4 regions of the Ferrimonas lipolytica genome follow, and region 1 is predicted to be linked to each of the others. Evidence: predicted binding sites of a transcription regulator. Region 1 holds the regulator's gene; each other region holds the start of a gene.
The links. Region 1 encodes sigma-54, which starts transcription at its own class of promoters, with help from an activator protein. Its sites were predicted from a motif close to GTTGGCACGNNNNTNGNNT; they were not measured.

Region 2: a site for sigma-54 is predicted at 2,259-2,277, ahead of HER31_RS03770 (HAD-IIB family hydrolase). Genes of this name have one in related genera too.
Region 3: a site for sigma-54 is predicted at 4,187-4,205, ahead of flgB (flagellar basal body rod protein FlgB). Genes of this name have one in related genera too.
Region 4: a site for sigma-54 is predicted at 4,124-4,142, ahead of glnA (glutamate--ammonia ligase). Genes of this name have one in related genera too.

The regions. Positions count from the first base shown of each region.
Region 1 is NZ_CP051180.1:3,028,632-3,035,985, reverse strand. It holds gene HER31_RS13940 (adenosine deaminase) at 1-338, opposite strand, end outside; gene HER31_RS13935 (DM13 domain-containing protein) at 568-1,050, shown strand; gene HER31_RS13930 (HPr family phosphocarrier protein) at 1,025-1,309, opposite strand; gene rapZ (RNase adapter RapZ) at 1,299-2,147, opposite strand; gene ptsN (PTS IIA-like nitrogen regulatory protein PtsN) at 2,144-2,590, opposite strand; gene hpf (ribosome hibernation promoting factor) at 2,590-2,877, opposite strand; gene HER31_RS13910 (RNA polymerase factor sigma-54) at 2,900-4,360, opposite strand; gene lptB (LPS export ABC transporter ATP-binding protein) at 4,401-5,132, opposite strand; gene lptA (lipopolysaccharide transport periplasmic protein LptA) at 5,129-5,695, opposite strand; gene lptC (LPS export ABC transporter periplasmic protein LptC) at 5,682-6,233, opposite strand; gene kdsC (3-deoxy-manno-octulosonate-8-phosphatase KdsC) at 6,230-6,784, opposite strand; gene HER31_RS13885 (KpsF/GutQ family sugar-phosphate isomerase) at 6,784-7,354, opposite strand, start outside.
Region 2 is NZ_CP051180.1:791,890-799,243, reverse strand. It holds gene HER31_RS03780 (sugar phosphorylase) at 1-137, opposite strand, end outside; gene HER31_RS03775 (glycosyltransferase family protein) at 149-1,375, opposite strand; gene HER31_RS03770 (HAD-IIB family hydrolase) at 1,409-2,224, opposite strand; gene HER31_RS03765 (HU family DNA-binding protein) at 2,673-3,032, shown strand; partial or broken gene HER31_RS18965 (zinc-ribbon domain-containing protein) at 3,056-3,118, shown strand; gene HER31_RS03755 (RDD family protein) at 3,125-3,724, shown strand; gene HER31_RS03750 (hypothetical protein) at 3,838-5,391, opposite strand; gene HER31_RS03745 (SDR family NAD(P)-dependent oxidoreductase) at 5,498-6,166, opposite strand; gene HER31_RS03740 (Na(+)-translocating NADH-quinone reductase subunit A) at 6,509-7,354, shown strand, end outside.
Region 3 is NZ_CP051180.1:1,670,005-1,677,358, forward strand. It holds gene flgG (flagellar basal-body rod protein FlgG) at 1-640, opposite strand, end outside; gene HER31_RS07800 (flagellar basal body rod protein FlgF) at 646-1,377, opposite strand; gene flgE (flagellar hook protein FlgE) at 1,380-2,579, opposite strand; gene HER31_RS07810 (flagellar hook assembly protein FlgD) at 2,625-3,353, opposite strand; gene flgC (flagellar basal body rod protein FlgC) at 3,356-3,772, opposite strand; gene flgB (flagellar basal body rod protein FlgB) at 3,777-4,127, opposite strand; gene flgA (flagellar basal body P-ring formation chaperone FlgA) at 4,288-4,941, shown strand; gene HER31_RS07830 (FliM/FliN family flagellar motor switch protein) at 4,938-5,237, opposite strand; gene HER31_RS07835 (hypothetical protein) at 5,282-5,569, opposite strand; gene HER31_RS07840 (flagellar motor protein MotB) at 5,620-6,543, opposite strand; gene motA (flagellar motor stator protein MotA) at 6,536-7,354, opposite strand, start outside.
Region 4 is NZ_CP051180.1:3,587,916-3,595,269, forward strand. It holds gene glnG (nitrogen regulation protein NR(I)) at 1-837, opposite strand, end outside; gene glnL (nitrogen regulation protein NR(II)) at 834-1,883, opposite strand; gene HER31_RS16245 (DUF4124 domain-containing protein) at 1,953-2,507, opposite strand; gene glnA (glutamate--ammonia ligase) at 2,658-4,067, opposite strand; gene typA (translational GTPase TypA) at 4,581-6,404, shown strand; gene HER31_RS16260 (class I SAM-dependent methyltransferase) at 6,473-7,354, opposite strand, start outside.

The sequences.
Region 1 (7,354 bases):
GCAAAGGCGATGCCACGATCGGTGTGGGTTTGCGGATCAAAAAATATTTCTACGTGCTGGACGTTGTCTTGCTGGCAACGTTCTAGGTAGGCCCAGGTAAGATCGTAGAAGTCTTGCTCGGTTAAAAGTACCGAAGCGCCTTGGTAGTAGAGATCGAGAAACGACTGTAAGTCATTGAACTGGTAAGCGGCTCTAAGTTGATCTACAGAGTCAAAAGGTAGGGCAACGTTATTGCGCTGCGCCAATTCAAACATCAGCTCTGGTTCGAGTGTGCCTTCAATATGAAGGTGTAGTTCGACCTTGGGCAGGGATTGTAAAAAAGCGTGGTCAATCGTCATAAGGTCCTCACTCTGGCTGTGGTCGCATCAAATACCCATGGCATCGATACATTCAACAAATAATCTGGTTGTTGGGTGCGGTTCCTGCTCACCCTATGCTCAACCACTCGAGCGCATATCCTTTGCCTATTTGGTCAATTTTATTGCTACTGGATGGATAAATTTGAGAAACAGTATAACGTGATAAAGTCTAGTTCAATTAATGGTTTGCATTGCTAATGGAGAGGCTATGAAGGCGTTACGAACAATACTGACCCATGGGGTTGCTATGCTGGTTGGGATCGCGCTTGGAATCTATCTGTTACCACTGTTAACGGAGACGCCAGCGCCGTCGTCAGCAACAATGGCGTTGGTCCAAGCTGAAGCGCAATATGTGGCTCAGTTTGAGCGCGAGCGAACCGACAGTGATTTACTGCACTGGGGCGAAGGACAATTGCTGTTGGGCGAGGGTAGCATCGGCTTTCGTGGTGAATTGGCGCCGGGGCCAGATTACCGTCTCTATCTTTCCCCACGATTTGTTGAGACCGAGCATGAATTTTTAGCGCTGCAGGGAGAAATGGTCGCAATAGGCAGCATAAGCAGCTTTGATGGCTTTGCTTTGCCCGTACCCAACGGAGTTGAAGTTGGCAGCTATCAGGCGGCGATCGTCTGGTGTGAGAGCTTTCAGCAGTTTATTACCTCTGGGGTTATTCGTCCTCGTCAAAGCGACTAGCAAATAGCTCACATATCGCATCGAGTGCAGCTAAGGCATCGGGCCCGTAGCTGCACACTGTGATCTCTTTGCCTTGGCAACCTTGCAACATCAAGATCCCAAGGATGCTATTGGCGTTGGCTTGTTGTTGCTCAAGTTGTAGCTCGATTTGTGCATCGAAGGTTGTCGCGAGTTGGGTTAAGCGGGTCGCCGCACGAGCATGTAGCCCTAGTCGGTTAATAACCACTACTTGTCGACAAACTCTCTGCTCAATCGACATCAAGCTCTCGGTGACGAACTGAGATCCCATCGCGATGGAGCTTAAAGCGTTGAGTCAGTTGTTCGACGACATAAACACTGCGGTGCTTACCACCGGTACAACCTATGGCGATGGTAAGGTAGGCGCGATTATTACGCTCTAGCATCGGCAACCAGTTCAGAATAAAACGTTCGGTTGAATCGATAAATCGAGTCACACTGCTGTGCTGTAAGAAAAAATCGGCAACCGGTTTGTCTTTGCCGGTAAACGGTCTTAGCTCTGGTTCCCAGTGCGGGTTGGCAAGAAAGCGTACATCAAACATAAAGTCCGCTTGTTGTGGCATACCATGTTTAAAGCCAAAGGATTCAAACACCACCATCATTTCGTTTGGAGCTTCGCCGAGCAGCAAGGTTCGGACTTCGTTGGCGAGGTCGTAGACGGAGAGGTTATCGGTGTTGATAAGATGATCGGCGTCTTGGGCTAATGGTTGCAGTAAGCTTCGCTCTTGGCCAATAGCCTCTGCTAGCGGCGCGCCGTCGTTGGACAATGGGTGGCGACGGCGAGTCTCGCTGTAACGGCGCATTAGCGTATCGTCAGAGGCATCAAGGAAGTAGATCTGCGCATCGATACCGGCGGGGATCCGTTCTCGCAGCTTGGTTATCGCCAGTTCCTGATCCGGTAGGTTACGGATATCTAAACTAACCGCGACTAATTCCCGCTGATTTTCGAGGCTTTGCAGCAGTTGCAGTAGCAATGGCATCGGCAGATTATCAACGCAGTAGTAACCAAGATCTTCTAATACGTGCAAGGCAACGGTTTTACCGGCTCCAGAGCGCCCCGAAAGAATAACTAGCTTCATGCAGTGATCACTTGATACAGATGTTGATTATCAGAGGCTTTGCGCATCGCTCGGCAAAGCTCTTTTTGGCTCAATTTCTCTGCCACCGTGGCGAGCATTGATAAAAACTCTTGATGTTGTTGCTCCGGTACGAACAACGCAAATAACAAATCAACAGGCTTCTGATCGACGGCATCAAATTCGATGGGAGAGTCGCTTTTGAGTAACACCGCCAGCGGCCTATCTAATCGGTTCAGCCGACCGTGCGGAAGCGCGATGCCCTTTCCGATGCCCGTACTGCCCATTTTTTCCCGAGCCATAAGGCTCTCGAACAACTCGTGTTGGGGGAGTTCAGGGCACTGAGAGGCAGCCAATTCACTGATCATCTCAAGTGCCCGTTTTTTGCTTAACTCAGAGTCGACACATAGGGTGCGCTCGAGTGTCAGTAGTTCATTGATTTCCATTAGTGCCGGGAAATTTTCTCTTTGTGTTTGATTACCTGTCGATCGAGTTTATCGACCAACCCGTCAATTGCTGCGTACATATTGTCGTGCTCGTGGGTAGCAAACACTTCACCGCCGTTTAAGTGCAGCTTAGCTTCGGCAATCTGTTGTAATTTCTGCACTTCCAGTATTACATGAACGTTGTTGATGTGGTCGAAATGCCGCTCCAAACGTTCAAATTTTTCGTTAATGTAGTTGCGTAGTGCGTCTGTTATATCAACATGATGACCGGTTAAGTTGATCTGCATAGCTTACCTCCGTAGGTGCGCGTTACAGCATTTTGCGCTGGTTTGATGGTGGAATCGTTAAGGCTTCGCGATATTTAGCCACGGTGCGTCGGGCTACTTGGATGCCTTGTTCCGCCAGAATTTGAGCCATTTTACTGTCGCTAAGAGGTTTCTTTGGATTCTCTGCCGCCACGAGCTTTTTGATGAGCGCGCGGATAGCAGTAGAAGAGGCTTCGCCGCCGCTGTCAGTGCTCACATGGCTGGAGAAGAAGTACTTCAGTTCAAAGATCCCTCTTGGGGTATGTAGATATTTTTGAGTAGTCACTCGAGATATCGTCGATTCGTGCATCTCGACCACCTCGGCCACATCATTGAGCACCATTGGCTTCATGGCTTCTTCGCCGAACTCGAGGAACCCTTGCTGGAATTGCACGATGCAGTTGGTAACCTTCATCAGTGTTTCGTTACGGCTTTCAAGGCTTTTGATAAACCACTTAGCCTCCTGCAGATGTCCGCGAACGAACTGACCGTCACCGCTACCGCGGGCGCCGTTACCGATGGCGGCGTACTGTTGATTGATGCGAATCTTGGGCATGGCGTTAGGATTGAGCTCAACCACCCAGCGTCCCTGTTTTTTACTTACTGAAACATCAGGAATCACGTATTCACTTGGTGTTGCTGCGATTTGCCCGCCTGGTCTTGGGTTCAGTGACTGAATCAGATCCATGGTGTCCTTAAGCTCAGTTTCACTGAGCTTAGTACGCCTTATCAGGGTGCGAAAGTCTCTATTGGCCAACAGATCCATATGTTCATCAAGGAGATTGATAGCCTGATCTCGCCAAGGGGTGTCAGCGTTGTGCTGCAACAGTTGTACCTTGAGGCATTCAGATAGGTCGATGCTGACACAGCCGACCGGATCAAATTGTTGAATGCGTTTGCGGACCGCCTCGACTTCATCTAATTCAATGTCGTCCCGGCCGACAGCAGTTAGTACATCAGCCACGGGAATAGTGAGATAGCCGTATTCATCGATGGCATCGATAAGGGTCGTGGCGATGGCCTGGTCGGTATCGCTCATTGGGGTGAGACCCATTTGCCAAAGTAGATGGCTTTGCAGATCGTCACTGGTTTCGCCCTGATAGCTGTCATCGTCATCGCGTGGACCACTGGCCGCAGCGGCAGGGGCTGCGCTGTAAACGTCGTCCCAGGTGCTATCAAGGGGTAAATTATCGCCTAAGTCAGTTTGGCTTAGGGCTTCGCTGGTATCTAACGCGGCTTGCTCGGTCACCGAAGCACTTGGGCTGTCCTGACTTTCCGGAGATGCTTCTTGGTCTTGGTTATTGAAGTCGTCGTCGCTCTGCTCCAACAGCGGGTTAGAGTCGAGGGCTTCTTGGATCTCTTGTTGCAGATCTAACGTCGACAGTTGCAGCAGTCGGATAGCCTGCTGCAACTGAGGTGTCATCGTTAGCTGTTGTCCAAGTTTTAGCTGTAGCGAGGTTTTCATTTAATGCCCTAATCCTTGTACTGCCCGATGGAAGGGGGCACTAGAGTCTGAATTGATCACCCAAGTAAACAGAGCGTACTAATTGGTCTTCCAATACCGCTTCTGGTGCCCCTTGAGCAATCATTTCACCATGACTGACAATGTAGGCGTATTCACATACGTCCAAGGTTTCTCGGACGTTGTGATCGGTGATCAACACCCCGAGACCGCGTTGTTTCAAGTGTTGGATGATCTTCTTAATGTCGATAACCGAGATCGGGTCGACACCGGCAAAGGGTTCATCCAATAAAATAAATTGTGGATCTGCTGCTAGCGCTCGGGCTATTTCTACACGGCGACGTTCGCCACCAGATAGAGCCATCCCTAAACTGTCACGTATGTGAGTAATATTAAACTCTTCGAGCAGCTGTTCCAGTTTTTCTATACGTTGCTCTTTACTGAGCTCTTTTCTGATCTGCAGTACCGCCATCAAGTTGTCATGAACAGTGAGCTTGCGGAAGATCGACGACTCTTGCGGTAAATAACCAATGCCTTTGCGAGCACGACTGTGCATTGGCAGATAAGTGATCTCTTCACCATTGATATGAATGCTACCTTGGTCGTTTTGGACCAAGCCAACCACCATATAAAAGGTGGTGGTTTTACCTGCGCCGTTTGGACCTAATAAGCCTACGATTTGTCCCTTTTCAACTTTAAGGCCGACATTCTTAACCACTTGGCGACCGTTGTAGCTCTTGGCTAACTGCTGCGCTTCAAGAACCACTGGCTTCATGGTTTAGGCTCGCTTTTAGGTTGTTCTTGTAGTTCTGGCGCTGGCAATACTATCGGTTGGTTTTCCGTTGGAGTTGTTGTTTTCGGTGCTGGCATAAAAATGGTGGTGATCTGGCTCTCGTCGGAGCCTTCCGCACTGAGTTTCTGTTGCTCGGCGTTGTAGCTAATACGTGAGCCTTTGACAACGCTGCCTTCTTGACTCATCTGGGCTTCGCCAATGAGGATCAATTCGCGGTTACTTACGCTATAGCGAATCTCTAATGCGTTGGCTTCCGCCTTCATGCCATTTTCTTGTACTTGTTCGTACGTAGCTGGATTGCCAGTGGCAACAAAGATCTGTTCGGACTTGTCTTCAGTGGCAATGAGAGTCAGCTTGTCAGCTTCGATTCGCAATGTACCTTGGGTAACTACTACGTTGTCGATGTAGCTTAGGGTGCGACTTTGGAGATCGCCTTCAGAACGGTCAGCGGTGACGCTAACCGCTTGCAAAAAGTCGGCTTGCAGTGCCTGTGTTTGCGGCGCCAGTAACGCCAGCGCAATTAGGAGTGGCTTACTGAGTTTCATAAGTAGCACTAACCTTTTGTTTCAAAATAATGTGATTTTGCTTGAGATCAGCCCAAAGGCCGAGACCAGTCATTTGGAATTGCTCGCCAAAGGCCTGCAGCTGTCGATCAGTTTCCATCTCCATCGTGGATAGGTCCAGGTTCAGCTGTTCAGTATGGATGGTTCTGATTGGCTTATACGGCTCAATAGCTTCAACAATAACGCTGTGTTCTAGCGTTAGGAAGCGATTGTCGCGCAGCTCACCCACCTTGGCTTTGACTTTCCATACGGTGTTGCCGTCTTCTGGGTAAACCAGATAAACGGGGTTTTCAAATTCAGTTAGCTGCTTTTGCTGATAGTGGAACATGGTGTCAGCAGCTATCTCGGCATTAAGGCGGCCATTGGCATCATAAGAGCGGGTTTTCATTTCTCGAGCTACGTAATCGGGCTCACTCTCAGAGAGTGAATCCACTACCGGAGGCTCAATCGAAATGTTGCGCAGATATAGGCCGCCAGCCATTGCGAGTAGCAGCAAGCCAGCAAGCAGCTCACGCTTCATACTGACATGCCCTTAGCATCCATCAGTTTACCTTGCGCTTGCAATAGAAGGTCGCACAGCTCACGGACGGCACCAAAGCCGCCGCCAATAGTAGTGCGATAATGTGCCTGAGGCAGCAATGCTGGATGAGCGTCGTGGACGGCAACCGCAAGAGCGACCTTCTCCATTACTGGCAGGTCAACTAGATCATCGCCAATGTATGCGCATTGATCGGCTTCAAGTCCGAGCTCAGAGCGAATCTGTTCAAACGCGGTGAGCTTATCTTCGCAGCCTTGGACGATGTGTTTCACCCCAAGGTTAGTCATCCGTTTTTCGACAATAGCAGAGCGCCTACCGGTGATCACTGCTACCGCAATACCGGCATTTTGAACCGCCTTGATGCCAAAACCGTCGCGGGTATGAAACGCTTTCAGTTCTTCACCGTCGTTACCGATGTAGATACGACCGTCGGAGAATACACCGTCAACGTCACACAGTAGCAGTTTAATATTGCTAGCACGCTCGATTACGTCGGCATTTACTGCGCCATACAACGTTAAGATTGCGTCCATTAGAGTACTCCTGCCTTTAGCATATCCATCATGTTGAGGGCGCCAGCAGGGCAACCGTCACCGTCGACGCTGATTAAGCCGTTAATATTGTTATCTTCCATCAATTTGAGTGCTTGTGCAGCCAATAAGTTGCAATCGATAGTAATTGGTTTTTGGGTCATCACCGTACCGATGGTGGTCTGGTGAATATCAACCCGGGCATCGAGAACTCGGCGCAGGTCGCCATCGGTAAATAGCCCAGTCAGAACACCACTATTATCAACTACAGCAGTCATTCCCAGCCCCTTGGCTGAGATCTCCAACAGTGCTTCACTTACGGTCACCTGTTCATTAACTATAGGTAGACGCTCACCACGGTGCATGATGTCAGCAACCTTTAATAACAGCCGCCGTCCGAGCGCGCCGCCAGGATGTGATAAGGCAAAGTCATTGGCGGTGAAATCCCGAGCCTGCAGCAGTGCTACCGCAAGGGCATCACCCATGACTAAGGTGGCGGTGGTGGAAGAGGTTGGTGCTAAACCCAGCGGGCAGGCCTCCTCGCCGACGGCAATACACAGGTGATGTTGTGCT
Region 2 (7,354 bases), 1.9 Mb from region 1:
GCACAAACACCACCGTGGCACATCGCTTCAATCAGGTTATCCGCCAACAGCGCATGATTGTGATCTGGGTATATCGCCTGTAGATGCTGTATCACTCGATGGTGGCACTCTTGATAAGCATTTAATTGTGATGACATACCCCAACACCCTATAACTGATGGAATTCTTTATGATCTGCTTCGACCGCTTCGCTTAACTGCTCAAAGATATCGGGAATCGCGCTCTGCACTCGATTCCAGCTAGGGATAAATGGCTTATCCATCGGGTTATCGAGAAAATGTAGCCCTGCTTTCAACACATTTTGGGCAAACAATTCGACCGACTTTTCCTCTTTGTGCACATCAAAATCTAGACCATTAATCACCGCATCATTTCGATAGGTTTCAATAAAATCGAGCGCAACTCGATAATAGGTTGCTTTGATAGTTCTAAACGTCGAACAAGTAAATACCACTCCGTCAGTAGCAAGCTTTCTAAAGATAGCTTTGGATATGTCGATGGACATTTTCGACAACCCGCCCTGATCATCGTGGGCGGACAGATCTTGGTGTTTGTGGTCATAACAGTCAGCAACATCAACCTGACACAGACGGTTGGTGGCGTAATTACGCTTCATCTCTGACAGCACTCCAATCTCTAAGCCCCAATCGCTTGGAATCCGCAGATCATTAATCACGTCAATCCGAAACGAAAACTCACCGGCAAGGGGATAGCGGAAGCTATCGAGATAATCGAGATAATCTTGCGGCCCCAATACCTTCATAAGTGAGCGCAGCAGCGGTGTAACCAATAATCGTGTCACCCGGCCATTAAGCTTATTATCGGCAACACGAGCGTAGTAACCCTTACAGAATTCATAGTTAAAACTAGGGTTGGCTACTGGGTAGATCAATCGCGCCAGCATCGAACGGTCGTAGGTCACGATATCGCAATCGTGCAGGGCGACCGACTCCGCTTTGCCCTTTGCGAGCACGTAACCTAGGCAATACCAGACATTACGCCCCTTGCCCAACTCAGTTGGCGCAAGCCCCTGCTGTTGGAGCATATTGTCGATCGCCTTGAGGCGCGGGCCATCATTCCAAAGTACCCGATGCGATTGCGGCAGCCGCCCAAAATATTTTAAAGCATGCTTATACTCATCCAAGTTGGCGCGGTCCAAACCAATCACAATGTCGTTGAGGTAGGGAACCTGTTGCAGCTCGGTAACGATCTTCTCTAACGCTGGCCCCTGCAGTTCACTGTATAAGCTCGGTAGTACCAAACTCATTGGCCGTGTTTTCGAAAACTTTACCAACTCATCTTCCATCTCCGCCGCACTACGACAAGAGAGATTATGGAGTGTGGTAATAATACCGTTTTGATAGAAATCACCCATGCTGTTCATCCTTCAGTTATTGTTGTGACGACGTTAAATACCCAAGCGTTGTAAGATGGTCAGAATGGCGTTGTTCCATCCAATTGGGCCGTACTCAACGGTGTAGATGCACCGCTTTTGTGCAGCTTCAGATAGCTGCGGTGCATCATTTTGGGGCGAGCGAATTACCACTGGCCAATCAGCTTGTTCCAGCATGGCCACGTCGTTCTGGCCGTCACCTAAGGCGATAATGATTGGTGTTTGCCCCCACTTTTGTTGATAGGCGTGACGTAACCATTCGAGGCTTTGGCCCTTGTCGCAGCGACCAAGCACATGCACAAAGCGTCCACCTTGGAGGAGTTGCAAGTCTCGTGCCTCCATCAGCTTTTTAAACTGCATGAGACCCTGCTCGCCTTGCTGCCACAACAGAGGTTCGGAGTAATTGCGCTTGAGCGCTTGCGTCGCTTCCTCCTCTTTTAGGCCCGTATGCGCAATCAACTGGAGAGCACTCCAATCACTAAACCCCTCTAGTGGCGGGGAGAACAATGAGCGAACGGCGTCAATACACTGCATCACTTGCTGGCGCGTTACACCAAACACCCGTTTATGGCCGGAGATTGCGGGGAAATAGCCCAATGGCCAATGCACGGCGCTGCCATTTTCGACAACAAAAGGGTGAGTGTTGTGCAAAGCCTGGCGCAGCGGCATCAGCTCCGCCTCAGTCTTACTGGTGTTACAAATAACCGGGATATCGAGTTCACTTAGTCGCAGCAAGGCAGAGCTAGCCGCGATAAAGCTGTAATTATGGTGATCCAATAGGGAGCCATCGAGATCGGTAACCACCAATATTGGCGGGACTGTTGTATCCATATATGATCAACCTCCACTTCGGTTTACTGAATTACAGCAATCCTTGTACCAACCCAGCATGATCGCTTTTTGTTTACCGATTTAAGGTTGAAAAAGAATTAACCAAAATGGTGATTTTTAAAGCGGGTAACTAGCTGGGTAATTTACTCTGCGCTAGCAATTGACACGGGGCTTTTCTAACCCTACTCGTCGCAACTTGACGATTTTAAAAGCAGATTATTCTCACTGCTGAAAGCAACTCGGGTTAACCAGTACAATCTATTGAAATTTAGTGAAGAAACGCCTGAAACGTTTCCGTCAAGGTTGCGCCAGTTCACACTTTCCTTGGCCGAACCACTCTAGTATGAAGCTCGAAGCTTGTCCTTCCCAAACTAGACCTTGTTGGTTATTACGCGGCACCACTAATTCTTTGGTGCCGTTTTTTTGCCTGTAATTCGGCCAATTTAGTATGGATTTTATCCGGTTGAGTCGCCCGCTCTCGCAAGCCCGAAACCATTGGGGTATAACACCGCCTTTTTGCGCGGAACCCCGAATGAATCGCACTCAATTGATTAAGCGCATGGCGCAACTGTCTGATCTGCCACAAACCACGTGCAAAGCCACTCTAACCCAACTGGAAGCGGTGATATGTAAAGCCTTACACGAGGGTGAAACCGTTTATTTACCCAAGCTTGGGGTATTTGAGATCCGTCATCACTTGCCAAGAAGTGGCCGTAACCCACAAACTGGTGCTGAAATTCAGATCCCATTACGTACCGTGGCCGCATTTAAACCTGCCAGCCAGCTAAAGCAAGCGGTAAGCGGATAAATTACTGAGAGTAATTACACCCCATGTTTTGTCATCAATGTGGCGTCGCCCTACCCGCGTCAGCAAAGTTCTGTAACCACTGTGGTACTGCTGTGATTAACACGGTGCAGGCGGAGCATTCTGCGCAAACTGTCGTTGACCCAACAGCGAACATTCAAGCCAAAACAGCGGCACTGCACCCGTGGCGGCGCCTATTCGCGCGCACCGTGGATATCCTGTTATTAGCGCCACTGCTGCTGTTTCTGTTGGTCTTAATAATGGCGTGGTTCGCACCGGTATTAACCGATGACTTTATCAATAGCCTCAGCAACCCCATTGTTGCTGGAGTGGTCCTGTATCTGTTGTGGTTACCAGTGGAAGCCTTGTGTCTTAGTACTTTTAAAAGCACACCGGCTAAGGCGCTGTTTGGCATAACAGTAACCAGTCATCAGGGTGACAACTTAAGCTTTACCCAAGCACTACAGCGTGGCTTTCACCTACTGCTAAAAGGCGAAGCATTGGCGTTGCCAGTGGCAAATTTCGTCGCTCGAATATTTGCTTACTTTGATCTTAAAAAACACGAAACCACTCGCTGGGATAACGCAGTTGGCAGTGTGGTAAGCCATAAAAAGTGGCAACCATTACGGGCGCTGTTGTGCGTAATCGCGGTCGGAATTACACTGGCATTCATTAGCGTTTTAGGTGCTATGTAGGGATGTGACTTGGTATGCAACCCAATAGAGTAAACCGAACAAAGCAGTATTAACGGGAATAACAACGGCAACTAACCTGAGTTGCCGTTTGCTATTGCTCACTAGATAAACCGTTACAACTCACGCCCAGCAATTGGTTGCATCGGCTTAAGTTGACTGCGGAATGACCACAAATCCTTGCCTGCACGAATTAACACATACAGCACGACCACCGCGGCAGGCCAATTAAAGAACAGCGCAAAACCGTCAACGTGGCTCGCTCCTACCATTACTACCATCGACAGCATCAACAGCCCAGTCACCAAGTGATTAGGGTAGCCAATATTGGAACCACCGAATCGATAAATCATATAGGGGAACCATTTACCCAACGCCCACGCCAAGCAAAACAAGGCACCGGCCTCCGCTACGGGAAAGATAATGAAGTAGCCACAATTGCGGGCAACTTGCAGCAGCAGCATGGGCACAATCCGCCCCTTCACTGGAGTGCGGTTGAAAGCGTAAAACACCGCCCGAACTCCGACCATAAATACCATAAACACCAACCATATGGCAGCAACGGCAGCGCCACCATCCAGTTCAAAGTATTGTGGTAGCCAACTGGCACCGTAACTGGCCAACCACGCCGCAGTCAGCGCGATTAAGGCGCCACAAAGCCATGCAAAGCGTGGATTAAAATGGTGGCCCAGTTTAATGAACTGTTTCGATACTCGCGGCTTAGCCTCCAACAGCTGTCCAAGTCGATCGTTCTCGTAGTAACCGGTTTCGTATATAGCAAAGAAGGCCATCACAAATAACAACAAGCTGATTGCGCACAGCAGTGGTTGGCTACTAACCAGCACCAATGCCAAAAACAGCGCCAAATAGTCGTGTCCAAGCACCACCCTAGTAAAGTACTTCTCGGTTGGTCGGTTTACTTTCTTTGTGAATACAAACGGCAACATTGGTGACAACCCTGCCAGTTCACTTTTGGCTGCTGGCCACTGACAGAGCAAACCTACTTTCGCCATTTGCAACAGATCTTGGTCGAGCAAGCTGTCGGTAATACAGACGCTCTCTTCAACTGCCTCTCGTCCGAGCTGATCAACAACGGTTTGCGCTTTACCACGCTGGCGCAAATCAACTGCATTATCAAAGGTGGACGACATGGTTAACTTAAAGTTGGGATCAATCGCTGCCAGAAGAGGTTCAATGATGAAACTAAAGCCGAAAGAAACAACATGAATGTTAGTATTACCCGATTGGCGTAAGGCTCCCAACAGATCCTGATTGACGTATTTAGGTCCAAGGGAAGCTGCCGCTTGCAACCATTGCCCCTTAGCCCAAGGCATCAAAAACAAGATCACTTTAAGCCGCATCACTTCGCGGTAATGCTCGGAGTCGGAGCCACTGCGCCAACGCCAAGGCTTCAACAGATTTAGGAATTGAACAACGATCGCCAACAAAAATGCAGGTTTGATGTTGGCGAGAAAGGTCTCGGTCGAATTACGCAGCCATAGGGTTTCATCGAAATCCACCAACAATGTGCGCGCTTTATCAGTAGAGGCAACCGCCTCAACCACTTTGTCGGGCGATACTTGATAGAGAGTTAGCAGTTGTTGTCGCTGTAACTGAGCCTCATCTGGGTTATTAGCTGTTGGGACACTTTGTTGTTCAAGGCTCATCATGATCTACCCTCCTTGGCTATCATTAACCTGTATCTCATTCAAATTATTAGCGTAGTCGAGGACTATTTAGACTGCCCACTGTTAGTTTAGGTTAGCAGCGTGAAGTTTATTCTGTGCGGTTAATGGTGATATCAGAAACGAAGCCACGAGCACTGTGTTGCAGTGCATCAACCAGCATCTGTGCCGCTTCAGCAGCGCTCATAAAATTTGACAGATCTATGTCTTTACCACTGGTTTGCCAAAATTCGGTTGCCATACCGCCTGGGTATACCGCCACCAATTTCATTGGCTTATATTTCAGCTCTAACCGCAACGACTCAACTAAACCCCGTACGCCCCACTTAACAGCGCAATAGCTGCTTTCACCGGCTTTTGCTACCTGGGCAGCAGTTGACATAACCACCACAACCGTCACCGCTTGATCCTGATAACGCTTAACCGCTTGCTGCAACACTAATGTGGCCGATAGCAAGTTGTTGTTGATCAACGCCACAATCTGTTGCGGTTGCTGCTCAGTTAATGGGCCGAAGTAACCGCTGCCTGCGCAGTGGATAATCAGCTCTGGCGGTTGTGGTAAAGCGTCAAACAGGGTTGACACCGACTTTGCCTCAGCCAAGTCGGTCACGTGGGTAGCTGCCTTTCCTAAGCAATTGTCTTTAACCTGCTGTAATCGTTGTTGATCACGCCCGCTTAACAGTAATGATTTACCTTGCTGTGCATACCGTTGCGCAATCTGCGCCCCCAGCCCGCTGCTGGCACCAGTGATTAAAATCACTTTCACCTCTCAATTATTGTTCAAATAAACAGCATTTCTAAAATTTGGGGCTAAGTTGAACTGCAAACCACTCTAGCCATGTTAGTAAAAAAACTACACAAAATGAAAATTAACAGCATATGAAATGCAAAAAAAACCGAACGCAGTACATTACAAGCTCATGATTGCAAAAGAAAAAATATACATAAAAAGTTTCAATTCATGCCCACCTTCATGCATTCCTATTACTATACTGTTATAAAAGTGTCGATTTTGAACACCAAAGTGTGACATTTCAAATAGAACCTGAGCAAATGAAGTTCTATCATTCTCTTACTTAAATTTTTAGCGGTTGGTGTTTCGATGACGAACTCTTCAAACCACATTATAACGATAACCAAAGGGCTTGATGTCCCGATTGCTGGGACACCGAAAGCGATAATTGACGGTCGACTACAGCCTCAGCATGTTGCCCTGTTAGGTGAAGACTATGTTGGCTTAAAACCATCAATGTTAGTCGAGGTTGGCGACAAGGTAGCTAAAGGGCAGCCTCTATTCGCCGATAAGAAAACCCCTGGGGTATGCTTCACCGCCCCTGCAGCAGGTGAGATAGTCGCAATTCACCGCGGTGAACGACGTGTACTTCAGTCGGTGGTCATTAGGGTTAGCGGCAACGAACAAGTTTGCTTCAATCGCTATGATGATGTTACTTCGCTAAGTCGTGCTGAAGTCACTCAGAACCTTTTAGACAGTGGCTTATGGACTGCAATGCGTACCCGTCCATTCTCTAAGGTACCAGCCCCCAACGCAGTCCCGGCAGCAATTTTTGTTACCGCGATAGATACCAATCCATTAGCCGCAGATCCCCGCCAAATCATCGCTGAACACCCTCAAGCGTTCGAAGCAGGGCTGGTACTGCTAACCAAATTAACCGATGGCAAGCTGTTCCTGTGCCAAGATGACAACGGTCATCTACCAGGCCAAGACCTGCCAAATGTTCACAACCAACGCTTTGGTGGTGTTCATCCAGCCGGATTGGTCGGCACACACATTCATCACCTTATGCCAGTGAGCTTAGAGCGCACAGTTTGGCATATTGGTTATCAAGACGTTATTGCCTACGGCAAGCTGTTCCAAACCGGTGAGCTATACACCGATCGAATCGTTTCATTGGCTGGGCCGAGCATCATCAATCCGCGCTTAATTCGA
Region 3 (7,354 bases), 1.4 Mb from region 1:
ATCGACCCAACCCCTGTTCACCAGGGATCCCTTCAACGGCAACACCAGATGAGTCGGTTTCGGCATATAGGTTGCCGCCAAGCGCTTCTAAGCCGGCTGGATTGATGAAGTTAACGGTGTTGATTTGACCTAAGGTATCGCCACCGGTTTGACCGGCAATCTCTGCGGTTACGGTGCCGTCTTCGCCAATCGTTACAGCTGTTGCATCTTCCGGAATGGCAATCTCTGGAATCAATGGCAAACCTCCAGAGGTAACCATCATGCCATCGGCGTTGCGAAAGAACTGACCATCTCTGGTGTAGCTCAGCTCACCATTTGATTGCTCAACTTGGAAGAACCCTTGTCCTTCAATCGCCAAATCCAACTGTTGATCAGTCGTTACTAGCGCACCGGTTGTGAACACTTTTTGACTGCCAGCGATCTTTACGCCAGTACCCATTTGAGTGCCCGAAGGCAAATCGTTTAACTCATCAACTTGGCCACCCGGTTGACGCTGAACCTGATAGAACAAATCGGTAAAAGCAATACGATCGCGCTTAAAGCCGGTGGTATTAACGTTAGCTAAGTTGTTAGAAATGGCTTGCAGCTTAGCATCTTGCGCCGCTAGGCCGGTTTTACTGATCCATAAAGAGGAACTCATTGATATTACCCTGCGTTAGTCAGAAGAGAGTTGCCAACCTTGGCAAGCTGCTCTGCACTCGACATCATTTTAACTTGGACTTCAAATTGGCGATTGAGATCCATCGCCGCGGTGATCTCACTGAAGGCATCAACATTACTGCCTTCCAAAAAGCCGCTGATTACCGCGACTTGTGCGTTTGCTGCAAAAGCTTCACCATCTGCACCGCGCAACAGCCCATCTAGACCTTTACGAAACTGGGCCGGATCCGGCGCGACTAACTTAAGTTTGTCGATAGTCAATGGTGGGCCATCTTCAGCAGGGATAATGCTAATCATGCCGTCATCACCGACAAATACGTCTTTGTGCTCTGGCAAAACGATGGGGCCATTTTCACCAACAACCGGCAGCCCTTCTAGCTGCAAGGTACCTTCGTTATCGAGGCTTATGGCGCCATTGCGGGTATAAGCCTCGCCACCTTCGGTTTGCACCGTAAACCAGCCATCAGCGACAATGGCAAGATCAAGCGTTCGGCCAGTGGGAATTGATTTCCCCTGGCCCATGCTAACCATTTGACCATCAATGGTTGGAAAGACACGGGTGGTGTTACCGATGTTACCTAGCGCCTGCGAAGACACCAGTTCAAGATCTGCTCGGAACCCCGCGGTATCGACATTGGCAAGGTTGTTGGCATGACTTGCTTGCAGTTGCATTACCCGCTGCGCCCCTGCTGTCGCGGTGTAGATTAAGCGATCCATAATTAGATAGCGTTCATCAGCGACTGGGTCATGGTGTCAGCAGCAGTTAGTACCTTGGCATTCGCTTGGTAATTACTCTGCGCCGCCATCAAGCCAACCAATTCATTGGTTACGTCAACATTGGAGCCTTCAACGTAGCCAGCATTAAGAGTACCAAGGGTACCGCTACCCGGAGCACCAACAATTGCAGCGCCGGAGGTTGGAGTTGCAGTCCAAGTGGTGTTGTTAGTTTGCTCCAAGCCATTAGGGTTGGTGAAGTCAGCGAGTACCACCTGCCCTTGCAGCTGTTCAGTACCGTTGGTGTAGGTGCCGTATACCATGCCATCTTCAGCAATACGAATCCCAGTAAGCTCACCCGGTGCATAACCATCTTGCTGAATACTGGAGTTATTGTAGTCACTGCCATACTGGGTACTGCTGGCCCAATCCACATCGATAGTCATCTCACCAGCACCGTCAAGATCGCTTGCAGGGATGGTTAAGCTGCCCGTGCCACTTGGGGCGATCAGCGCGCCGTTACTATCGAAGTTTAATTCATCAGGCGGGGTTGGCGTGTAATCAACACCATCCACTTCATAGTGAACTTCCCAGGTGTTCGCGCCCGTTTTTACGTAATACTGGGTAAACGCATGCTCGTTACCGAGGGAGTCATACACATTAACAGTGTTAGAGCTGTTATAGCTGTTGATATCGCTAGGGTCGAACGGGGTTGTCGGTACCTCACTACGAGAATCTAGGTTAGTTACCATCTCCACGCTGCTGGTTTCTTTGGCTGCAGAGGCACTGCTGTCAACGGTGAGATCGGTTACCTGACCAGTACTGATATCACCACCAGCGGTTACTGGGTAACCCTGCAGGGTGTTGCCGTAAGGGTCAACAATATTACCTTCCGCATCTTGACCATACATGCCCGCTCGGCTGTACATCATGGTGCCGTCGCTGCCTTGCACCATAAAGAAACCATTGCCTTCGATTGCCATATCGAGTTCCCGGCCGGTGTAGTTAAGGCTTCCCCCCATCGAGAAATCTTGCGAAGAACCGCCCATCGATACGCCGCCTGGGTTGCCACCGGTGTATACCGATGAGTATTCCGCCCGCGCAGTTCGATAGCCGACAGTAGAGGAGTTAGCGATGTTGTTTGAGATCACTGCCAGTTCTTGGTTGGTGGCTCGCAAGCCGCTCATGGCAATTTGAGTAGACATATTTGTCGATTCCTAATTAATTATTATTGGTTAACGCTAGGGTTGTTATTGATATGCGAGCGCCGCTTGCTGTTCGATCGGATCGGCATCAAGTTCATCGAGTGCCCCTTCAGCAACCTCAGAGATATCCAGCACCGATACCGTGCCTAGGCCATTATTCATTTGAGCCATCATTACCCCAGAGGCACTGATAAAGTGAATACGCTCGATTTCGCCGGCTAAGAAGGTTTGTGGGTTAGTCACCTCATCATCAGCCATTGCGGCAACCTCAATGGTGTAATCTCCGTGGGCTAAGCCCAGCTCAACCGGGTCGATTCGGTACTCCAGATCACCCTCTTCTTGCGGGCCCAACTGAATGGTCTTGACCACTTCGCCCTGATCATTCTTAACATCGATTGAGGTCGTTTCGGTGGCGTGCTCAAGGTAGGCTTTACCGTACATGACGTCGTTATCATCAACCGTAAACTGGTTGCTCGGCACGTATGCATCTTTGCCAATAAGTGACGAAGATTGAACAATGCTGGCATTTTCCATCAACACCATTTGGGTGTTCTGGTTGGCACGAATATTCTCCAAACTTTCAACTTGAGAGAACTGAGCAAGCTGCGTCACGTATTCGGTCGAATCAATAGGATCGGTCGGGTCTTGATGCTCAAGCTCCGCCAGCATCAGTACTAAAAACTGGTTGGTCAGATCGTCTTGGGTACCATTTCCACTGATCGCAGTTAACTCGTTGGATGAGCTAGATGAGCTACTTGTGCTGGTCACTTCCATCACTAGGTCCCTAAGTTCAGTAGCGATTGCTGCATTGAACGGGCACGGTTCATCACATTGACACTGGCTTCAAAGTTTTGAGTTGCCGACATCATATCTGCCACTTCAACAATGGGATCAACATTGGAATAAGCGACGTAGCCATCGGCATCAGCTAATGGGTGGTTTGGCTCAAAACGCATATCCGCGTTATCAAGCGTGGTCGTTAAGTTTGTCACAGCGACGCTAGCGGCAGGATTGGCATCTACACCAGTACCGTGGTAAACCGCCTCAAAGATAGGCTTGATCGATTTATAAGCCTCTTCGGCACTGGCCGCAGCCGAGTCGACGTTGGCGAGATTACTGGCAATGGTATTTAGGCGTGTTGTCTGGGCAGCCATCGACGACCCGGCAATATCGTAAATATTGGCGAAAGACACTGGATTACTCCCCCTTAATTGCGGATCGAAGCCCGCTAATTTTCATATTTAAAAAGGTCAAACTGGTTTCAAAGTCCATGCTATTTTGCGCAAAACGCGCCTGCTCTTGGCCTATCTCCACCGTGTTGCCGTCCGCAGCGAGTTGCGCCGGAATACGAAACATCATGTCGTAGTTCCTACTTACATCCATACCGCTTTCAAACGCGGCCAACTCAGACTTAAAGTCGATATCACGCGCTTGATACCCTGGGGTTTCAGCGTTAGCGATGTTCGCCGCGAGGATTTTGGTTCGTTCAACCCGTACGTCTAAAGCTTGAGCGTGTAAACCTAAGGCTGATTCAAAGTTGATTGCCATCGACTCTCCAAGTACCGTGTGCGCTAATTAGTTGAGGCTAAGTCTGCCCGCACCGACATAAGCAACCATCGTGCCAATATATAAACTAATGATTTTACAGTTACTTAGAGGGTTCACTGGGGAAAGGAAAGGAAGTTTTATTTCCGTTGCAGCGCTACTTTTGGTTGCTCCTTCCGCATCAGCAGCAAGCGCAGAAAGCTGGCTTAAACAGCAGTTTGATCAACAACTACTAGATTGGAAAACCCAACAGCAAGGGGTATGGGGAGAGACTCGACTGCAGTTTGGCCGCAGAACAGCACCGTTGCCTAGCTGCAGTGGCTCACTGCGCTTGGCCAAACCGTTAACCGGCACTCCGCTGGGTACCCATCGTGTCAATCTCAGCTGTGACCAACCTTTATGGGAAAGACGAGTACGTGTGACCTATCAGGCTAAGGTTCAGGTGTGGATGACCCAGCATGAATTACCTCGCAACCAGATAATCAGCGCCACAGACATTCAACCGAAACAGCAGTGGGTTGACGACCGCAGTGATAGGTTGGTGCTTGATAAACAGCAGATCATTGGCCACCGAGCGACTCGGAGAATTGCGGCAAACTCTGCCATCAAAGCGATGGTTATCGCTGATGCATGGATGGTTTCGAAGGGACAAGAGGTAGTAATTAGTGCCAAACAAGGCGGCTTTACCGCTACGACAAAAGGGGTTGCACTTAGTTCGGCCAATCAGGGCCAAGTAATTAAAGTGAAAAACAGTCGAAGCGGTAAAGTGATTAGCGCATATGTTATCGATTTTGGTGTAGTTGAAACCAAATTTTAATTCTTGGCAAACACTTCCAGCATACGGACACCGTAACGCCCATCTACGTCGACGACTTCGCCTCGACCCAGTAGCTGACCATTGACCTTAATATTAATGGGGTCGCCTGCTCGTGCTTGCAGCTGCACCACATCACCATGGCCAAGTTTAGACAATTCACTCAAGGTCATTTCAGTGCTGGAAACTTCAAGCGTTACATCAACCGGGAGACTTTGAAAAAAACTATTTGACGTTGCAGCGGTTGATGAGATCGTGTTGTCGACCAAGTCATCAATCACCAAACTTTCATTTCCCATAGGTAACTTCCTCATCCTAGGTCACTTTTATTGCGATGGGGCGACTACGCAATAAATATAAACCGATATTGAATTAAAATTATCGTCATTATAGCAGAAACAAGAATTGGAAGCCGAATGTAATTATCACCATCTCGTCTTGCTCGAATATACACCAATTTAGTCAATATCAGAAAAATGGATATCAGGCTGATTGCAAACAGCAGTTCCGTTTCAAAATCAAGTGATGGAGCAAATGCGCCCCAACAGCAACCAACAACATAACTGACAATAATTGTTGTTAAGAATAATTTTTGTAAACGATCTGCTTTTCTAGATTTTATACTTTCCATTTTGGGCCTCCATGGCACTTCAATAAATCCATTTACCCATTAGCGTTTCATTAACCTTTCTGGGAGTATTTATCAGGTATTGTAAAGTTAGAATTAGAGCCAAGTCTTCGCTGTCGTTTTATAATTCCTTGAGCGGCATCGTTATTCAATAAGAACAGTTCAATTCTGCGATTAGCGATCGCTTTTGGGTGTTTTTCGTCTAACGGAATGATGTCGGCATAACCAGCTACATGTAGGAACTGAGAGCTGGGCACCCCACCAAGCTGCAATGCACGCCGTGCTTGCAGAGCTCGATTGGTCGACAACGCCCAGTTGCCATCACCATTGCTAAACTTAGATGAGTCAGTATGACCAGAAACCAACATTGGCTGCGCATACGGGACCAATAATTCCGCTAGCGTCAGCAATAGATCTTGAAAGAATGGCTCAATTTGGTCGCTGCCTCGGCGAAACATCAATTGCTCGACGTTATCACTCAGCACAATCCGTAAGCCGTCCTCTCTTGACTCAAAGCGAACATGGTCGGCTACTTTGCCTTCACCAAACTGTTGCGACAGGGTCTGCTTTATTAACTCAACCTGCTCGGTTGAATCGGCCGCAGTTTCGCTAACCTCAACCTTCTCAGTAGCACTACTATTGGCAACCTCATTGTTAGTTCCGAGACCTTCAGTTTGACCATTGCCGTTAGAAAAGAAGCCTGTATCACCGCGCTCTTTGCCGCCGCTCTCACCAAAATCTATCATCGATAGGTTAGCACTTTGGTAAATATTCTCCGCTTCAATCGGTACCCCGGTTCGCAGATTGTTCACCACCGTTTGCCGCTCTTCAACACTTGACGCCTCAAGAATCCACAGCAACAGGAAAAATGCCATTAACGCTAACATCAAATCAGCAAAGGCGACTTTCCAACCGCCCCCATGCGGTTTATGTCGTTTGTGTTTCTTGGTAAACACCACCGGTTGCTCTTTACTCATTTACCGGAGTCTCAGACGGCGCGACTAACCATTGTTCCATCTCAATAAAACTAGGACGGTTTTCAGTCTGAATTTGGCGGCGACCTGCATCCACTGCTAGCAGCGGCGGCTTGTCTTTAGCAAAGTAAGTGATCATCTTTGCCAACGCCTTATAACGTGCGATACGCATCTGGACCATGTGTTCAAGGGCCGATGAAATAGGATGCAATAATGCGTAACATAGATAGATGCCGACAAATGTACCGACCAAGGCTGCACCAACCTTGACCCCGATCATCGATAGCGCACCATCTAAAAATCCCATGGCGATAATGATCCCCATTACCGCGGCCATAATACCGAAACCAGGACAAGCTTCACCGATCTTAAACAACACTTCAGAGGGCCTCATCATATCCGCCTCTTGTTGTTCAATCTCTTCATCCATTAAGTGAGCCAGATCGTGCGGCGATATCTTTGCCATCGACTGAATGCGCAAATTATCAGCTAGAAACTGTAAAATTTGTGGCTGCTTTAATACGGCTGGATATTTACTGAACAATTCGCTAGTCTCAGGTTCATCGATATGTTCATCTAAAACCTTGAAGCCTTTCAGCCTTAGTTGATTAAATAGCTCATAAGTTAAACAGATTAATTCTTTATAAAAGTCTGGGTCTTCTTGCTCCTTGCTCCACAGCGCTTTAATCTGCTGACCTGTTGTTTTAATAACCGCCATTGGTACACTTATCAACAACGCACTAATTGCCGCACCAATAATAATGACAAACTCCGCTGGTTGCCAAATTGTCGACAAGTTACCACCAGCAAGCAT
Region 4 (7,354 bases), 560 kb from region 1:
GTGGGTCGCAGCAACGATACGCACATCTACTTTTACTGGTGAATGGCCGCCAACCCGATAGAACTGACCGTCGGACAGTACCCGCAACAATCGTGTTTGCACATCCAATGGCATATCCCCAATCTCATCCAAGAATAGGGTGCCGCCGTTGGCTTGTTCGAAGCGGCCAGTCCGCTGACCACCAGCACCGGTAAAGGCCCCTTTTTCGTGACCAAACAACTCTGACTCAATCAAATCTTTTGGAATTGCAGCCATATTTAACGCCACAAAGGGGTGATCGGCGCGGGGGCTGTGTTTGTGCAGGGCACTGGCGACCAACTCTTTACCGGTACCAGATTGACCATTAATCAACACACTGATGGAGGAGCGAGCGAGTCGACCGATAGCGCGGAACACCTCCTGCATTGCCGGCGCTTCACCAATAATCTCTGGCAGTGGGGTGTGCTTAACACGTTTGGTTGGTTGGCGGGCGATACTGTGTTCTATGGCACGGCGGATCAATGCGATCGCCTCGTCGATATCAAACGGTTTGGGCAGGTACTCAAAGGCCCCAGCCTGATAGGCACCAACCGCACTGTCCAGATCAGAATGGGCGGTCATGATGATCACTGGTAGGTCGGGCTGGGTCTGCTTAATCCGCGACAACAGGGTTAAGCCATCGGTTCCTGGCATGCGGATATCGGATATGATCACCTGGGGTTGATCGGTAAGCAAGGCCTCGGCTAAGGAGTCGGCGGCGGCAAAACTGGCACTGCTAATCTCTGCGCGTTTTAGCGCTCGTTCCAATACCCAACGGATGGAACTGTCATCATCAAGGATCCAGACTTGTTCGCTCATACGTGCTCCTTGGTTGATCGCAGTGGAAGGTAGATGGTGAATTCGGTATGACCTGGCCAGCTTTCGACGTCAATCCGGCCCTGATGTTGGCTAACAATGTTTTGTGCGATCGATAGCCCTAAACCGCTGCCATCGGCCTTATCGGTTACCATCGGGTAGAAAAGGGTGTCACGCACTTCCGAGGAGATCCCCGGGCCGGTGTCGGCAATCGTGACCGCAACGATCTGGCGATGGCGAGTTCCGGCGATGGTCATTGCCCCTTTGCTGCGGGTTCGTACGGTTAAGGTGCCACGATTGTGCATGGCTTGGCAGCCATTGCGCATAATATTGAGGATCGCCTGTTCGAGCTGCTCGGCATCCATCAGAAAGTCGGGGATGGAGGGATCGTAATCTCGTTCCACCTCAATACTACCTTCACCTTCTAAGATACATAATTGACTGCTGGACTCGAGCAAACGGTGAACGTTGGTGCTCTGCCATTGCCCTGGATACTGTGGCCCTAATAAGCGATCGACCAAGTTTCGCAGCCGATCGGCCTGTTCGATGATGATGCCGGTAAACTCCTGCAGCTCGTTCCCTTCCAACTCCATCTGCAGTAACTGAGCCGCACCGCGTAAACCGCCAAGAGGGTTTTTGATTTCGTGGGCTAGGCCTCGAACTAACAACTGGGCTGCATGGTGTTGCGCATACTGCTGTAGCTCTTGGCTGATGCGATGTTGCTGATCGATGGAGCGTGCTTCGATGATGGTATTGCCATCGGGCAACGGGCTGAAGCTGAGATCGATGGTGTGGTGTCGGCCATCAAGGGTGGCTAGAGAAAGTGCATAGAGGGTTTGGCTTTGGTCGCCGGTTAAAGCCGCCATTAGTGTTGAATGCTCGACCGAAAGGTGCTGATAGAGATCGGTGATCGCACACCCTTGCATGCGACGCTGGCCGAGTGCCAACAGCTGCTCGGCGGCGCTATTGGCGTACTCTACGGTGCGGTTAGCATCGAGCACTAATACCGCAGTAGATAGATTGTCAGTAATTGCGACGGCCAGATCCATGGTGGTTCCTTCCAAAGGCTTATTGCCCCACCATAGCCATTGCACCCAAATGGTGCAATGGCGGCCACACTAATTATGTGGGATTTTCACTATAGGCTTACTGCCGCTAGGCATCAGCAGTGATTGGCGGTGCATAAACAGGGTTCGTTTAGAACTATATGCAAGTATTTTGCCGCTTTTATCAATTACCTTAACTTGCAGTTGGTGTTCACCGCGGTCAATGTCATCTAGGACAAAATTGCCGCCACCGCCGAGGGTACGTATAACTGATCCATCCAAGAACAGCTGCAATCTATGATTACTGGCCAGCTCTGGTTTGAGAAAGATGCTGACGGGCACTTGACCGTTGTTGTTACGCACGGTGGCGTTGTTATCTGGTGCGGTGAATTTGACCTTGTAGGAGATACGTTGTTGCGCAGGAGAAGTTTGCGGTTGCTGTGTTTGAGTTGGTGTAGTCGGGGCACGCGATAACGTTGCGGTCATCGGCTCTTTTGGTACTACCTTTTCCGCCCCAGCGACTGGCTTGTCACCGTAGTGAATCTTGCCATCAGCATCGACCCACTTATAGATCTCTGCACTGGCAGGAAGTGCCAGTAGTAAAAGCATTAGAACCCGCAGTTTCATTCGTAAACTCCGATAGTTAGTCAGCTTTTAGTGTAGAGGTTTTAGTGGTTAAAAAAAACCCACTCGCAATGGAGTGGGTTTCTGTTATGGCGTTGCGGGCTATTATTGTTATTTGATTACCCGCGAAGCCTAACCTCTCTTACAGCGTCATTAAACGCTGTAGTACATCTCGAACTCAACCGGGTGAGTGGTCATGTTCAAGCGCTCAATCTCAGCGCTCTTCAGCTCGATGTAAGAATCGATAAAGTCATTAGAGAATACGCCACCGGCGGTCAGGAACTCACGGTCAGCATCCAAGCAATCCAGCGCTTGTTCGAAGCTTGACGCTACGGTTGGGATCTCAGCTGCTTCTTCTGCCGGCAAGTCGTACAGATCCTTGTCCATCGCTTCGCCTGGGTGGATCTTGTTCTGGATACCGTCTAGGCCTGCCATCAACATAGCCGAGAATGCCAAGTATGGGTTAGCGGTTGGATCTGGGAAGCGCACCTCAATACGACGGCCTTTCGGGCTTGGTACCACTGGGATGCGGATAGAGGCAGAGCGGTTACGGGCAGAGTAAGCCAGCATTACTGGAGCTTCAAATCCAGGAACCAAACGCTTGTAGGAGTTAGTAGAAGCGTTAGCAAAAGCGTTGATAGCTCGAGCGTGCTTGATGATACCACCAATGTAGAACAAGGCTGTTTCAGACAGGCCGCCGTACTTATCGCCAGCAAACAGGTTTACGCCATCTTTGCTTAGTGATTGGTGACAGTGCATGCCCGAGCCGTTATCACCAACTACTGGCTTAGGCATAAAGGTGGCAGACTTACCGTATACATGAGCAACGTTATGGATAACGTACTTCATCACCTGAATCTCATCAGCTTTTTCAACAATGCTGTTAAATTGGGTGGCAATCTCGTTCTGACCAGCTGTCGCTACTTCGTGGTGGTGCGCTTCAACAACTTGCCCCATCTCTTCTAGTACTAGACACATGGCTGAACGGATGTCTTGTGAGGAGTCTACAGGTGATACTGGGAAGTAGCCGCCTTTAACACCAGGACGGTGACCTTTGTTACCGCCTTCGTAATCCTTGTCGGAGTTCCAAGCTGCTTCTTCAGCGTCAATTTTGTACATAGAGCCTGACATGTCGGTCTTGTACTTCACGTCATCAAATAGGAAGAACTCTGGCTCAGGACCGAAGAATACGTCGTCAGCAATGCCGGTAGACTGCATGAATGCTTTAGCACGCTTAGCGATAGAGCGCGGGTCACGGTCGTAACCTTCCATGGTGGCTGGCTCGATGATGTCACAACGTACGTTTAGGGTTGCTTCGTCAGTGAAAGGACAAAGCACTGCAGTTGTCGCGTCAGGCATTAGAATCATGTCGGACTCGTTGATGCCTTTCCAACCTTGGATAGAGGAACCATCGAACATTTTACCTTCTTCAAAGAAGTCAGCGTCGATCTGGTTGGTCGGGATAGACACGTGCTGCTCTTTACCTTTGGTATCGGTGAAGCGCAGATCCACAAATTTCACTTCGTTTTCTTCAATGAGTTGCAAGACGTTTTCGACAGACATACTTAGTGCCTCCAATGGCATAATTCTTTTGGCAAACCAACTTGTTGAACACGTTAAAGCGATTACCGTGCCAAAAAGTTAAGTTGTTGATTTTTATCTGTTTGCCTCTATCCCTGATGTAATTAAAAATCCATTCGCACTAATATGGTGCTGGTTTTAACTGCTGTTGCACCAAGTTGGTGCTTGTGGCTTTTATGGTGCAACGATATCGATGCGACGTTAAAAAGGGGTAAAGACGGAGCAAACTCGCTCCGTAAATAAGTCTATCACTGTGACCGATTAAAAAATAATCGTCAATTGGCGGTTAAATGTCGCAGTTTCGCCCCTATTCCTTTACACTTGCCGCCCAAAATAGCCTGCCAATCTTGATCCTTTATTGTTTTCGTCCTATTTCGTCAACGATAAGGGAGTTTTGTATTGGTTAAATTATGGTTACCCCACGAAGGGGTTGTCTCGGCGTGATGACCTAAACTGGGTCTAGCGTTTCTTACCCCTTTGCCCGGAGAGAGCACTTTGAGCATCCAAAACCTACGTAACGTGGCGATCATCGCCCACGTTGACCACGGCAAAACAACCCTGGTTGATAAACTTCTGTCCCAGTCTGGCACCCTAGACGCACGCGTCGATCTAGATGAGCGAGTAATGGACTCCAACGACATCGAGAAAGAGCGTGGCATTACCATTTTGGCGAAGAACACCGCCATTAAGTGGAATGACTACCGCATCAACATCGTTGACACCCCTGGACACGCTGACTTCGGTGGCGAAGTAGAACGCGTACTGTCTATGGTTGACTCCGTACTGCTGTTGGTTGATGCCCAAGAAGGCCCAATGCCACAGACTCGTTTCGTGACCCAAAAAGCGTTTGCGCAGGGTCTGAAGCCAATCGTAGTTATCAACAAGATTGATAAGCCTGGTGCTCGTCCTGAGTGGGTTATGGATCAGGTATTTGACCTGTTTGACAACCTGGGTGCGACCGACGAACAGTTGGATTTTAAAGTAGTTTACGCTTCTGCGCTGAACGGTTGGGCTTCTGTTGAAGAAGGCGAAACCGCAGAAGACATGACGGCGTTGTTCCAAACCATCGTTGATGAAGTAGAAGCACCAGCTGGTGACCCAGAGGGTTCTTTCCAGATGCAGGTTTCTCAGTTGGACTACAACTCTTACTTGGGCGTGATCGGTGTTGGCCGTGTATCTCGTGGTAAAGTTGCGGTAAACCAGCAAGTAACCATCGAATGTGCTGGCGGTAACCTGCGCAACGGTAAAGTTGGCAAGGTAATGGGCTACATGGGCCTAGAGCGTCACGAAGTGCCAGAAGCGGAAGCGGGCGACATCATCGCTATCACCGGTCTGGGCGAGCTGAAGATCTCTGACACCATTTGCTGCCCAAGCGAAGTCGAAGCGTTGCCGGCCCTGTCTGTTGACGAGCCAACCGTAACCATGACTTTCCAGGTAAACACCTCTCCTTTCTGTGGCCAAGAAGGCAAGTACGTTACTTCCCGTAACATCCTTGAGCGTCTGCAAAAAGAACTGGTGCACAACGTTGCTCTGCGCGTTGAAGAAACCGCTAACCCAGATCAGTTCAAAGTATCTGGCCGTGGTGAACTACACCTAGGTATCTTGATTGAAAACATGCGTCGTGAAGGCTTCGAACTGGCGGTATCTCGCCCAGAAGTAATCATGCGTGAAGTGGATGGTCAGGTTGAAGAACCGTACGAAACCGTAACCATCGATGTTGAAGAGCAGCATCAGGGTTCCATCATGGAGAAAATGGGTCTGCGTAAAGCTGAACTGACCGATATGGCTCCAGATGGTAAAGGCCGTATTCGTATGGACTTCATCATGCCTTCTCGTGGCCTGATTGGCTTCCAGACTGAGTTCATGACTTTGACCTCTGGTTCTGGCCTGATCTACCACTCATTCCTGCAGTACGGCCCTCACAAGGGCGGTGAAATTGGCCAACGTATGAACGGTGTACTGATTGCTAACGCAACTGGTAAAGCACTGACTAACGCCATCTTCAACCTGCAAGAGCGCGGCCGTATGATGATCGGTCACGGTACCGAAGTATACGAAGGCATGATCATTGGTATTCACAGCCGTGATAACGATCTGACTGTAAACGCCCTGAAAGGCAAGCAGCTGACCAACGTACGTGCTTCCGGTACTGACGAAGCTCAGACTCTGACCCCAGCGCTTAAGATGACTCTGGAACAAGCACTGGAATTCATCGATAACGATGAATTGGTTGAAGTTACCCCAGAAAACATCCGTATTCGTAAGAAGCTACTGACTGAAAACGAGCGTAAGCGCGATAACCGTCTAGCTAAGAAGTAATCTTCTGCTGCGAATATAAGAAAAGGCACCTTCGGGTGCCTTTTTTGTATCTAGCAAATCGGTATTGCTTATCGCACCGCTTCTAAAACCATGTTGGTTGGTGTTTCATTGGCGCGACGAACGGTGCTAAAACCGGCAGCATGAAGCACTTCGGTAAGTCGTTGTTGCCCAGCTTGCGCGCCAAGACCAAGCCCTACCTCTTGCGCCATAGATGTCGGTATACATACGGTGGTTGAGAAGCCATAGTAGATCCCTCCAAGAGGGTGCAAATTATCCTCTAGCTTATTGCCTGCTGCGGGTTCGACCACCATAAAGCTGCCATCAGGTTTAAGACTCTCTTTAATATGTTTAGCGGCACCAACTGGATCCCCCATGTCGTGCAAGGCATCAAAGATGCAAGCTAGGTCAAAGTCCTTATGGGTAAAGTCCTTGGCTGCCACTTGGTGAAACTCGACGTTGGTCAGCCCTGCAGCGGCTGCTTTTGCTTTGGCGGTAGTAATGGAAGGGCCATGAAAGTCGATGCCGATGATGGTGGAGTTGGGGTAGGACTGCGCCATAAGGATCGTTGACGAGCCATGGCCACAGCCGATGTCTGCTACTTTTGCTCCTGCCTTTAGTTTGGCTTCAACGCCAGCCAACGACGGGATCCAATTTGATACCAAATTGGCATCGTAGCCGGGGCGGAAGAAGCGATCGGTACCACAGAAGCAGCAAGGGGTTTGTTCACTCCAAGCACGGCCTCTGCCGGTTTTAAATACCTCGACAGCGTCTTCATGACTTTCAAATTGAGACAGCACCGATTGAAAGAAGCCCTGCATGCAGGTGGGTTCGCCCTCGTGCGCGAAGATGGCGGCTTGTTCGGGCGAGAGAGAAAAGGTTTGCTCGGTGGCGTTGTAATTGATGTAACCAGCAGCCGCGTTGGCACATAGCCATTCGTGCAAGTAGCGTAC